Regions from separate parts of the Diaphorobacter sp. JS3050 genome, predicted to be linked through region 2. Evidence: riboswitches for the same ligand, from Rfam matches in the RefSeq annotation. Region 2 holds a riboswitch; the other holds the start of a gene.
The links. Region 2 has a riboswitch for cobalamin ahead of HND92_RS06325 (TonB-dependent receptor domain-containing protein). Riboswitches for the same ligand answer to the same signal wherever they lie in the genome.
Positions count from the first base shown of each region.

Region 1: it holds a riboswitch for cobalamin, as region 2 does, so the genes downstream of both, bluB (5,6-dimethylbenzimidazole synthase) here and HND92_RS06325 (TonB-dependent receptor domain-containing protein) in region 2, are expected to answer to the same signal.

Region 1 covers NZ_CP053553.1:2,903,985-2,909,277, reverse strand. The annotation lists gene HND92_RS13940 (aminotransferase class I/II-fold pyridoxal phosphate-dependent enzyme) at 1-785, shown strand, start outside; gene HND92_RS13935 (cobyric acid synthase) at 782-2,263, shown strand; cobalamin riboswitch at 2,294-2,486, shown strand; gene bluB (5,6-dimethylbenzimidazole synthase) at 2,531-3,292, shown strand; gene cobT (nicotinate-nucleotide--dimethylbenzimidazole phosphoribosyltransferase) at 3,397-4,455, shown strand; gene HND92_RS13920 (UDP-N-acetylglucosamine 2-epimerase) at 4,548-4,991, shown strand; gene HND92_RS19395 (glycosyltransferase family 2 protein) at 5,049-5,293, shown strand, end outside.
Region 2 covers NZ_CP053553.1:1,278,313-1,283,605, forward strand. The annotation lists gene hemN (oxygen-independent coproporphyrinogen III oxidase) at 1-95, shown strand, start outside; gene HND92_RS06310 (sulfite exporter TauE/SafE family protein) at 99-818, shown strand; gene HND92_RS06315 (cell division protein ZapA) at 1,459-1,803, opposite strand; gene HND92_RS06320 (hypothetical protein) at 1,800-2,039, opposite strand; cobalamin riboswitch at 2,074-2,318, shown strand; gene HND92_RS06325 (TonB-dependent receptor domain-containing protein) at 2,398-4,278, shown strand; gene HND92_RS06330 (cobyrinate a,c-diamide synthase) at 4,301-5,293, shown strand, end outside.

The DNA.
Region 1 (5,293 bases), 1.6 Mb from region 2:
GCGCCAGCGAGTTCATTCATCGCATCACCGCGCACGCGGCACGCAGCGGCGTGCGCCAGGTCGTTGTGCCCGCGCATGGCTACGGCGACTACACCTGCGCGGCCCAGGTGTGGGAGCTGGACTGCCGCCACACACCTTCTTCTGAACCGGCGCTGCACTGGGCGTGCGAGCCCGCCAGCCCGTTGGGAACGACCGATGCTGCACTGACGGCGTGGTGCGCCCCGGCCCCTGTCGGCGTGTTGCGCATACTGGACTGCGCCTATGCACCCCTGCGCCTGGAGGGAGCCGCCACCGTAGCGCCTGATGCCGCCTGGCAGATGTGGACGCCCAACAAGGCGCTGGGCCTGACCGGCGTGCGCTCGGCCTATGCCATTGCGCCGAGTGCCGCGGTCGCCGATGGCAGTGTCGCCGCTGTGCAGGCGCTGGCGGCCTCCTGGCCGGTCGGTGCCGACGGTGTTGCCCTGTTGGCGGCCTGGGTCCGGCCGGATACGCAGGCATGGCTCGCGCAATCGCTGGCGACCCTGCGCGAATGGAAGGCCGCGCAACTGGCGCTGTGCGCGGCCCTGGGCTGGGCCGTTGCGCCGGGCAGTCTCGCCAACTTCTTCACGGCATGTCCGCCGGTGCAGGATGTGGGGACCTTCCTGCAATGGCTGCGCGCGCGCGGCGTCAAGCTGCGCGACTGCACCTCGTTTGGCCTGCCCGGGCATGTGCGCCTGGGCGTGTTGCCACCGCAGTCGCAGCGGGCGCTGGAGGTATCGTGGCGCCTCTACAAGGAATCGCAATGAACAAGACCCGACCCGGGCCGGCGCGCTGCGTCATGGTGCTGGGCACCACCAGCGGCGCGGGCAAGAGCTGGCTGGCCACCGCGCTGTGCCGCTACTACAGCAACCAGGGCCTGAAGGTGGCGCCTTTCAAGGCGCAGAACATGAGCAACAACGCGCGCGTGGTGGCTGCACCGGGCGACCAGTTCGGCGAGATTGGCAGTGCCCAGTATTTCCAGGCGCTGGCAGCGCGGGCCGTGCCCGACGTGCGCATGAACCCGCTGCTGCTCAAGCCCGAAGCGGACACGAAGAGCCAGGTGGTGCTGCTGGGACAGGTGAGCGATGAGCTTTCGCAACTGCCATGGCGCGGCCGCAGCCAGCGTGTGTGGCCGCAGATCGCGGCGGCGCTGGACGCACTGCGGGCCGAGAACGACGTGGTGGTCATCGAAGGCGCGGGCTCGCCGGCAGAGATCAATCTGCACGCCAGCGACGTGGTCAACATGCGCGTGGCGCGCCATGCTGAGGCGCGCTGCCTGCTGGTGACGGATATCGACCGCGGTGGCGCCTTTGCCCACCTGTTTGGCACATGGGCGTTGCTGCCCGAGGAAGAACGCGCGCTCATCGCTGGCTTCGTGCTCAACAAGTTCCGTGGCGACGAGGCACTGCTGGCGCCAGCGCCGCAAATGCTGCAGGACAAGACCGGCGTGCCCGTCGTCGCCACCATTCCGATGCAGTGGAACCATGGCCTGCCCGAGGAGGACGGCGTGTTCGACATGCGCTCCACCGCCGCGGGTGCCGTGCATACGCGCATCGCCGTGGTGGCGTATCCGCGCATCAGCAATCTGGACGAATTCCAGCCGCTCAAAAATGTGCCGGGTGTGCGTCTGTCCTGGGCGCGCAGCCCCGCGGATGTGGAGGGCGCCGACTGGATCGTCCTGCCCGGCAGCAAGGCCACGGCGGCTGACCTGGCCTGGCTGCGCGCACAGGGGTTGGACGCGGCGATTGCTGCCCATGCGGCACGCGGTGGCCGTGTGCTCGGAGTCTGCGGTGGACTGCAGATGCTCGGCGAGGCGTTGATCGACACCGTGGGGGTGGACGGCAATGGCCCAGGCCTGGGCCTGCTGCCGTTGGTGACGAGCTTCGAGGCCACCAAGACCGTGCGGCCCACGCGCCAGTGCTTCGGCGCCGTACAAGGCGCCTGGCGGCATCTTGCCGGCGTGGCTGTGCAAGGCTATGAAATCCACCACGGCCAGACTGCTCAGCACCCGGCCATGGCAGCCAGCGGCGATGTGGCGCGCGAAATCATGCCCGGGTTGGCGTGGCAGAACCCCGGGGGCAATGTGCTGGGCCTGTACCTGCACGGCCTGTTCGAGGACGCAGCCGTGCTGCGGGCACTGTTCGGTGCCGATGCTCCGACACTGGATGCGGTGTTTGAGGGGCTGGCCGCCGGCATCGCACGGCACTTCGAGCCCGGGGCGTTGGATGCCCTCGCTGCGCAGTAAAGGACGATAACTGCGGTTGAATTGCGGTTGTTATCATCCCCGTCCTCAGGTGCCCGCTGCCGCAAGGCAAAGGGAGAATCGGGAAGGCGGTTGGAGTCCGCCGCGTGCCCAACGCTGTAAGGAAGATGACCCCCGCTCAATGCCACTGGCCGCCAAGGCCGGGAAGGCGCGGCGGGTCAGATGAATCCAAGCCAGAAGACCGGCCTGAACGTTCATCGCGCTGCAAGGCCAGGCAGCGTGCGACCTATTCACGCACAGGGGACTGCCATGAATACCGCGCAGGCGCAAGCCACGCAAAGCGTTCACGCCTTTACGCAAGAGGCCCGCGACGCCATTTACCGCACCATCTTTTCACGCCGTGATGTGCGCGGGCAGTTTCTGCCCACCCCGGTACCGGACGAGGTGCTCAGCCGCATCCTGACCGCGGCGCACTATGCGCCTTCCGTAGGCTTCATGCAGCCATGGAACTTCCTGGTGGTGCGATCGCAGGACACCAAGCGCCGGGTGCATGATGCCTTCGCCAAGGCCCATGCCGAAGCGGCCGGTATGTTCGAGGGCGACAAGCGCGCGGTGTACCAGCGTCTCAAGCTCGAGGGCATTCTGGAGTCGCCCATCGGCCTCTGCATCACGTGCGACCGCGAGCGCACCGGTCCGGTGGTGGTAGGGCGTACCCACATGAAAACCATGGACCTGTACAGCAGCGTCTGTGCCGTGCAAAACCTGTGGCTCGCCGCGCGCGCCGAGGGGCTTGGGGTGGGATGGGTGAGCATCTTTCACCAGGCCGACCTGCAGCAGGCGCTGGGTATTCCCAAGGGCATCACCCCCATCGCCTACCTGTGTGTCGGCTATGTCAGCCACTTCCATGCCAAGCCCGAACTGGAAACCGCTGGCTGGCTTCCGCGCCTGCCCGTGGAAGACCTGGTGTACTTCGAGCAATGGGGGCAGCGCGACGACCAGCAGCCGCTCATCGCGCATCTGCGGTGCGACCAGGCTGCGGCGCAATGCAGTCGCCAGACCGCACCGGCATAAGCCAGCCACAACGCATGGGGCCCGCCCCGCAATACGGCCACCTCTTGATGTGCGCCCCGTGAGTCGGGGCCGCGCTGGACCTTTTTTGACAATCGAAACACGCCATGATCATCGACCTGCCTTTCATTGCTGACCTCACCGATCGGCCGTTGACCCAAGCCCTGCAGCACAAGCTGGACAACAAGACCAAACCACTGGGTGCGTTGGGGCGCCTGGAGCAACTCGCCCTCCGTCTGGGCCAGATCCAAGGTACCGAATCACCCATGCTGCAGGCGCCGCAGATGCTGGTGTGCGCGGGCGACCATGGCCTGGCGGCCAAGGGCGTATCGGCCTACCCGAGCGACGTGACCTGGCAGATGGTCGAGAACTTTCTGGCAGGCGGCGCAGCCGTGAGCGTGCTGGCGCGCCAGCACGGCCTTCAGCTCACCGTGGCCGACTGCGGCGTGGCGCGCGAAGTACCCGCGCGCCACGCCGTTCCCGGTGCGCCCCGCCTGGTGCACTGCCGCGTGGCGGCGGGCACGCAGGACGCGAGCGTCGGCCCTGCGATGACCGAGGCGCAGTGCGCCCAGGCGCTGCGCAACGGCATGGATATCGTGCGCGCCATGCCCGGCAACGCGCTGCTGCTGGGCGAGATGGGCATCGGCAACACGTCCGTGGCGTCGCTGCTGTTGGCGCGTCTGGCAGGTGTGCCGCTGACCGAGTGCACGGGTGCCGGTACGGGACTGGATGCGGCAGGCATCGCGCGCAAGCAGGCCGTGCTGGAGCAGGCGCTGGCGGCCAACGCCGGTGCTACGCAGCCCTTGGAGGCCCTGGCCGCCCTGGGTGGTTTTGAAGTCGCCACGCTCACCGGCGCCGTGCTGCAGGCCGCCGCCGAGCGTCGTGTGATCGTGGTCGACGGCTTCATCACCTGCGCGGCTGTGCTGGTGGCCGTGCGCCTGGCGCCTGCCGTGCTGCAGCGCTGTGTGTTTGCCCATCGCTCCGGCGAACGGGGCCATGGCCACATGCTGCAGGCTTTGCAGGCGCAGCCGCTGCTGGACCTGGGGCTGCGCTTGGGAGAAGGCTCAGGTGCCGCTCTGGCTTGGCCGTTGCTGGAGTCGGCATGCCGCGTGCTGCGCGAGATGGCGAGTTTTCAAGCGGCCGGGGTGGACGGAGCGATGCGCTAAGTGTCTTGCCGGCACTTGCCATCTTCAGGATGGGCGCATGAGGAATTCGACGGGGCTGTGCAACCAGAAGCTGTCCTATCACGCACTGGGCCGTGGTACGCGACCCCGTGCACCGGCACCTGGGCGCGCTGCCCAATGTGCGCCTGACGGCGCCGCTGGACTACCTGGCCATGCAGCAGGCGATCGCCGATGCCTGGCTGCTGCTCACGGACTCGGGTGGTCTGCAGGAAGAGGCGCCGACCTTCAAGGTGCCGCTGCTGGTACTGCGTGAAGAAACCGAGCGGCCGGAGGTCATCGATGCGGGCTGCGCCGCGTTGGTCGGGGCCGACCGCCAGTTGATCGTGCGCTCCGTGCGCCATCTGATGGACGACGGAGAGGCCTACGGCCGCATGCAGGCCGCAGCCAACCCCTTTGGGGATGGCCAGGCGTCCCAGCGCATCGTGGCACGGCTGGAGCAGATGCTGGCGCCCGCGCCCGCGCCCGCGCCCGCGCCCGCACATGCGGCTGCGCCCGCGGTTGCGGCCCTGAGTGTCTAGAGGAGCCGCACCCTGTCCTGGATAGATGTTTTTACCGCCTATCTCTACCTGCTCAAGATGGTGGCGATCGGGGTGGCTGTCGTCATCTTCATCAGCAGCCTGGATGACCTGTTCATCGATATCGCCTACTGGGTCCGCCGCGTCTGGCGCGCCTTCACGGTGTACGCACGCCACGCGCCGCTGAACTACAAGACGCTCTACGACGCCGAGGAGAAGCCGCTGGCCATCATGGTGCCCGCCTGGCAGGAGCACGGCGTGATTGGCCAGATGGCGCAACTGGCCGCCACCACGCTGGACTACGA
Region 2 (5,293 bases):
CCATGGGATGGTATTTCGTGCGCGGCGTGGCCATGGTGTTCGACAAGTATCTACAGGCTGACCGTAACCGCGCTCGCTTTTCCCGGATTATTTGATCCATGCTGTGGGCGCTGGCCACGACGGCCTTCCTGATGGGGCTGATGGGAGGGGCTCACTGTTTGGCGATGTGTTCTGTTCCCTGCGCGGCGCTTACGGGGCTGGGTGGCACGCCGGACGCCACCCACACCATTCAATGGGCGTCCCGCCGCGGAATCCTCCAACGGGTAGCGCAGTTTCACGTGGGGCGCCTGATTGGCTACGGCGCCGCAGGGGCGGTGGTTGCGCTGGCTATGGAGCAACTCGCATGGCTGGGGCAAAGCACCTCGGCATTGCGCCCCCTTTGGACGCTGATGCACGTGCTCATCCTCGCGTGGGGCGGGATGATGATGGTGCAAGCGCAGCAGCCCTTGTGGGTTGAGCGGGCGGGGCGTGCTGCCTGGGCGAAGGTCAAGCCCTTGGTCTCTCGGCCTGGCGGGCTCCTGACCGCGGGTGTGGCCTGGGCGCTCCTGCCATGCGGCCTGCTGTATACCGCACTGTTGACTGCCGCACTCAGCGGAAGCGTGCTCCGCGGAGCCTTGTGCATGGTCCTGTTTGGCGTGGGAAGTGGTGTATGGCTGGTGTTGGGGCCGTGGACATTTGGCCGCATTCGCGCTTGGATCGGCGTGAAGGGTGGGGCGTGGGGGTCTCGGCTGGCAGGTGGTGTGCTTTTTTCCCTGGGTGCATGGGCGCTATGGATGAAGGTTGTCCATGGGCAGCCGGCGCCGTGGTGCGTGCCCTGAAAACAGCGTTTTGTGGAGCCACAGCGGCTCTGCGAAGCATGCCGTGGCAAGCCAGTGGTGCACACTGAGACGCTCAGGTGTGACGTATCGCTGTCAGATCTCTACCAGCGGAAGTGACGAGTCTGTTCTCATCGACGTGGAGAAATCCAGCTACGCATCGCTGCCTTACTGGATGCGCCATCGTGCGTATGAGGGCGCGCTGCGTGTCGGCGTGATTGCCGAAGGACTGGGAAACGCCCGAACCACGCCAGGATATTTGCCATCGGTGCGACGACTACCAAGGTCTGCTCTGTGCCTTGCAGATGGGTGGGTTGCGCGCGCTGGCCGCGGAGCGCCGGATTTTCTGAGCAGGTATTGAGGTCACTGGCACTCACCCGGAGCGAGGGCGCAAGCGATTACCGGAGAAAAGGTGTCTGCGAATGCCACCGGACCGGCATCCTGAACCGGGGGTTCAGGTGGGCGAGGGCAGCCAGGCGTTGGGTTCATCTGACGCGAGATGATCACGCTCACCGGGCGATGTACCAAGCCCGTGCTCAATGAGCATTGGTTCAAGGAAATATAAAGCCCGGCAGCACCGCAGACATGTTCATTGTAGTGGGCTGCCCGTGTGCAGCCAGGGGCCAGGCTTTTGCCGTAATGGTTATAGGAGGCGCCCATCCTCGCCCAGCGCCTCGTCCAGGCGCAGGAGCAACTGCTGCACGCGCTCATCGCTGTCGTGCACATGCGGCGCGATCGGGGTGGGGGCGATGCGCGCAGGGGCTGAGGCGGCTGCCAAATCGGCGGCTTCGCGGTCGGCGATCTCGAAAGCCAGATTGAGGGCCGCCAGCACGGCGATGCGCTCGCGCGCGCGTACCTTGCCCGCGTCACGGATGCGCGTCATGGCGGTATCCACGCGCTCGACCGCCTCCAGCAGGCGCGACTCCTGGCCGTCCGGGCAGGCCAGGAGATAGCTTTGCTGGAGGATCTGTACCTCGATCTGCTTCATGGCGCGTCTTTCGTCTCGGCAGTGCCGGGGAGTTCGGGCTCGGCAGGCAGGCGGTCCAGCAATGCGTTCACGCGGGCACGGGCCGCCTGCAGGCGGGATTGGAGGGAATCGCGCTCCTGGGTGAGCGCCGCGACCTGTTGCGCCAACAGGGCATTGGTGCGCTGCAACTCGGCATGGCGCAGCAGCAGCCGCTCAACGCGCTCGGCGATCTGGTCGATGGAAGAGGGGGAGGCCATACGCTGCCGATTGTAGGGATCGGCGTGCGAACCATCGTAAAATTGCGCAGTTGGTGCTAGCGGCGTGGTTCACATGCCGCAGTTCAACGGGAAGCAGGGAGGGGCCCTCCGCCATGGAGTGCGTCCTGTGCCTGCGCTGCCCCCGCAACGGTCAGCGGATGAGCCGTACCTCGGCTCCCTCTTCATTGACAAGCCACTGAGCGCCTTGAACAAGCGTTTGGGAAGGCGATGCAGAGCGTTCCGCCAGCCCGGATACCGGCCAACGAGGTGGCTCCGCGTTTCCTTTTGTGAAACCTGGGCCGTTATGCCCAGGTGCCGACGGGGAGGTCGGCCGTGGCGATCTCTCTGTTTGCCCCACATGACAAACACCCGTCCGTTCAATGTGCGCTTGAGTGCGCTTTCCGTGCACGCGCGCGTCGCCGTGCTGCCGCTGGCGCTGGCCGCCGCTTTCCCCGCCGTGTCCCAGACCCTGCTGGCCCAGGCAGCCACCGAACCCCAACTGCGTGAAACCGTCATCACGGCAACCCGCGTGGCCCGGCCGCTGGCCGACATCGTGTCCGATGTGTCCGTCATCGACCGTGAAACCATCGAAGCCAGCGGCGCGGTAGGCGTCATTGACGTGATCTCGCGCCTGCCAGGCGTGCAGATCACGCGCAATGGCGGCCAGGGCAGCAGTGGCAGCGTCTACCTGCGCGGCGCGGAGTCGCGCTTTACCGCCGTGTACCTGGACGGCGTGCGCCTGGACTCGCAATCCACCGGCGGCGTGGTGTGGGAGCAAATCCCGTTGTCGCAGATCGACCGCATCGAGGTCGTGCGCGGGCCAGCGGCTGCTGTGTACGGCTCGGATGCCATGGGAGGCGTGATCCAGCTCTTCACCAAAAAGGGCGAGGGTGCGCCGGCGCCCTACGTGGGCGTGGGCCTGGGCAACCAGGGCACGCGGACGGTGCAGGCCGGCGTGAGTGGCGGCACCGAGCAGGTGGACTATGCGCTGGGGCTGTCGCATGAGCGCGCCGATGGCTTCAGTGCCCGCGTAGGCTCCGCCTACAACCCGGACAAAGACGGCTACCGCCGCACCTCTGCCAATGCCCGACTGGGCGTGCAGTTCGACACGACCCATCGCCTGGAGGGCACGCTGCTCGCCAGCAACCTCAACTCGCAGTACGACGGCAGCAAAACGGCCGACGACCGCAATCACCACCAATTGCGCACGGCCAGCCTGGCATGGCTGGCCAAGTGGAGCGACGTGTACAGCACGCGCTTGCAGGTCACGCAGGGGCAGAGTGAATACAGCACCCGGCCCAACTTCTACATGACCGAGACCACGCTGCACAATTACCTGCTGCAAAACGAGTGGCGCCTGGGCGCGCATCTGTTCACAGCCGCGCTGGAGCGCCGCGAGGACGAACTGCACAACCCCGCCACCGAGTTCGTGGGCGACCTCCAGCGTGACCGCTCACAGAACGCGCTCGCTCTGGGCTATGGCCTGAACCAGGGCGCCCATACGCTGCAGGCCAACCTGCGCTATGACGACGACAGCGAGTTCGGCGGCAAAAGCACGGGCAGCCTGTCCTATGGCTACGCCATTACGCCGCAGTGGCGCGTCACCGCAGCGGCCGGCACGTCCTTCCGTGCACCCACGCTCTACCACCGCTTCAGCGAATACGGCGCGCCCGACCTGCAGCCCGAGAAGGGGCGCAACGTGGAGCTGGGCGCGCGGTGGACGCAAGGAGAGAGCAGCGTGGGTGTCGTGGCGTACCGCAACCGCGTCAGCAACCTCATCAATTTCGGCGCCGCGGGCCGCTGTGATTCCAGCTTCGGCTGCTACGAGAACGTGGGCCGCGCCGAGTACAAGGGCGTGACGCTGTCGGCCGCGCACCGCATCGCGGGCGTGTCGCTGCATGGCTCCATCGACTGGCAGAACCCGCGTGACCTGGACAGCGGCAAACTGCTGGCGCGCCGTGCCAAGCGCTACGCCACGCTGGGTGCCGACACCCTGGTGGCAGGCTGGACGCTGGGGGCAGAGCTCTACGCATCCGCGCGCCGGTACGACAACGCGGCCAACACCAACGTACTGGGCGGCTACACCACGCTCAACCTCTACACCAGCAAGCGCGTGGCCCGCGACGTGACGCTGCTGGCCCGCGTCGACAACCTGGCCGACAAGGACTACCAGTTGGCGCGCACCTACGCCACCGGCGGCCGCACGTTCTACGTGGGCCTGAAGTGGGCGCCGCAGTAACGCCATCACCGACTGCCACACCATGAGCCGCTGTCCCGCCCTGGTCATCGCCGCGCCCGCCTCTGGGCAGGGCAAGACCACCGTCACCGCCGCTTTGGCGCGCCTGCATACACGCCAAGGCCGGCGCGTGCGGGTGTTCAAGTGTGGGCCCGACTTCCTGGACCCGCACTGGCACCAATTGGCCAGCGGCGCCCCCGTACACCAGCTCGATCTGTGGATGACCGGTGCGGCAGATTGCGCGCAGCGCCTGCGCGCCGCGGCGGCCGAAGCAGACCTGCTGCTCATCGAAGGGGTGATGGGGTTGTTCGACGGCGAGCACAGCGTGGGCGACCTGGCGCAGCGCTTCGGCATACCGGTGCTTGCGGTGGTGGATGCCTCTGCCATGGGGGGCACGCTGGGCGCCATCGTGCATGGGCTGCGGCACTACCGTGCGGGCCTGCCATGGGCCGGTGTCTTGGCCAACCGCGTGGCGGGCGACCGCCATGCGCAGATGCTGCGGGACGGCTTGGCCGACGCTGCGGACTGGCTGGGTGCGCTGCCACGGGTCGTGGGTGACGCTGCGGGCGGGAGGGAGCCTGGTGGCCTTCTGCCCGAGCGGCACCTGGGACTGGTGGCAGCGCACGAACTGCCCGATGCCCTGCAGCGGCTGGACGCCGTGGCCGATGCGCTGGCCGGCACGCCCCTGGGCCGCATGTCCCCCGCGGACCTGCAGCGCTGGGCGGTGGACTTCGGCGGCACGCCCGTGGGCCGTGCCGCCATCACGCCGCTGCTGGCCGGCCGCACCGTGGCCGTGGCGGCGGATGAGGCTTTCTGCTTCATCTACGAAGCCAATATCGACACCCTGCAGCAGCTGGGCGCGCGCGTGGTGCGCTTTTCGCCGCTGCGCGACGCTGCGCTGCCGGCCTGCGACGCGCTGTGGCTGCCCGGCGGCTACCCCGAGCTGCACGCCGATGCGCTGGCCGCCAATACGGCCATGCGCGACAGCCTGCAGGCGCACGTGGCGGCGGGTCGGCCC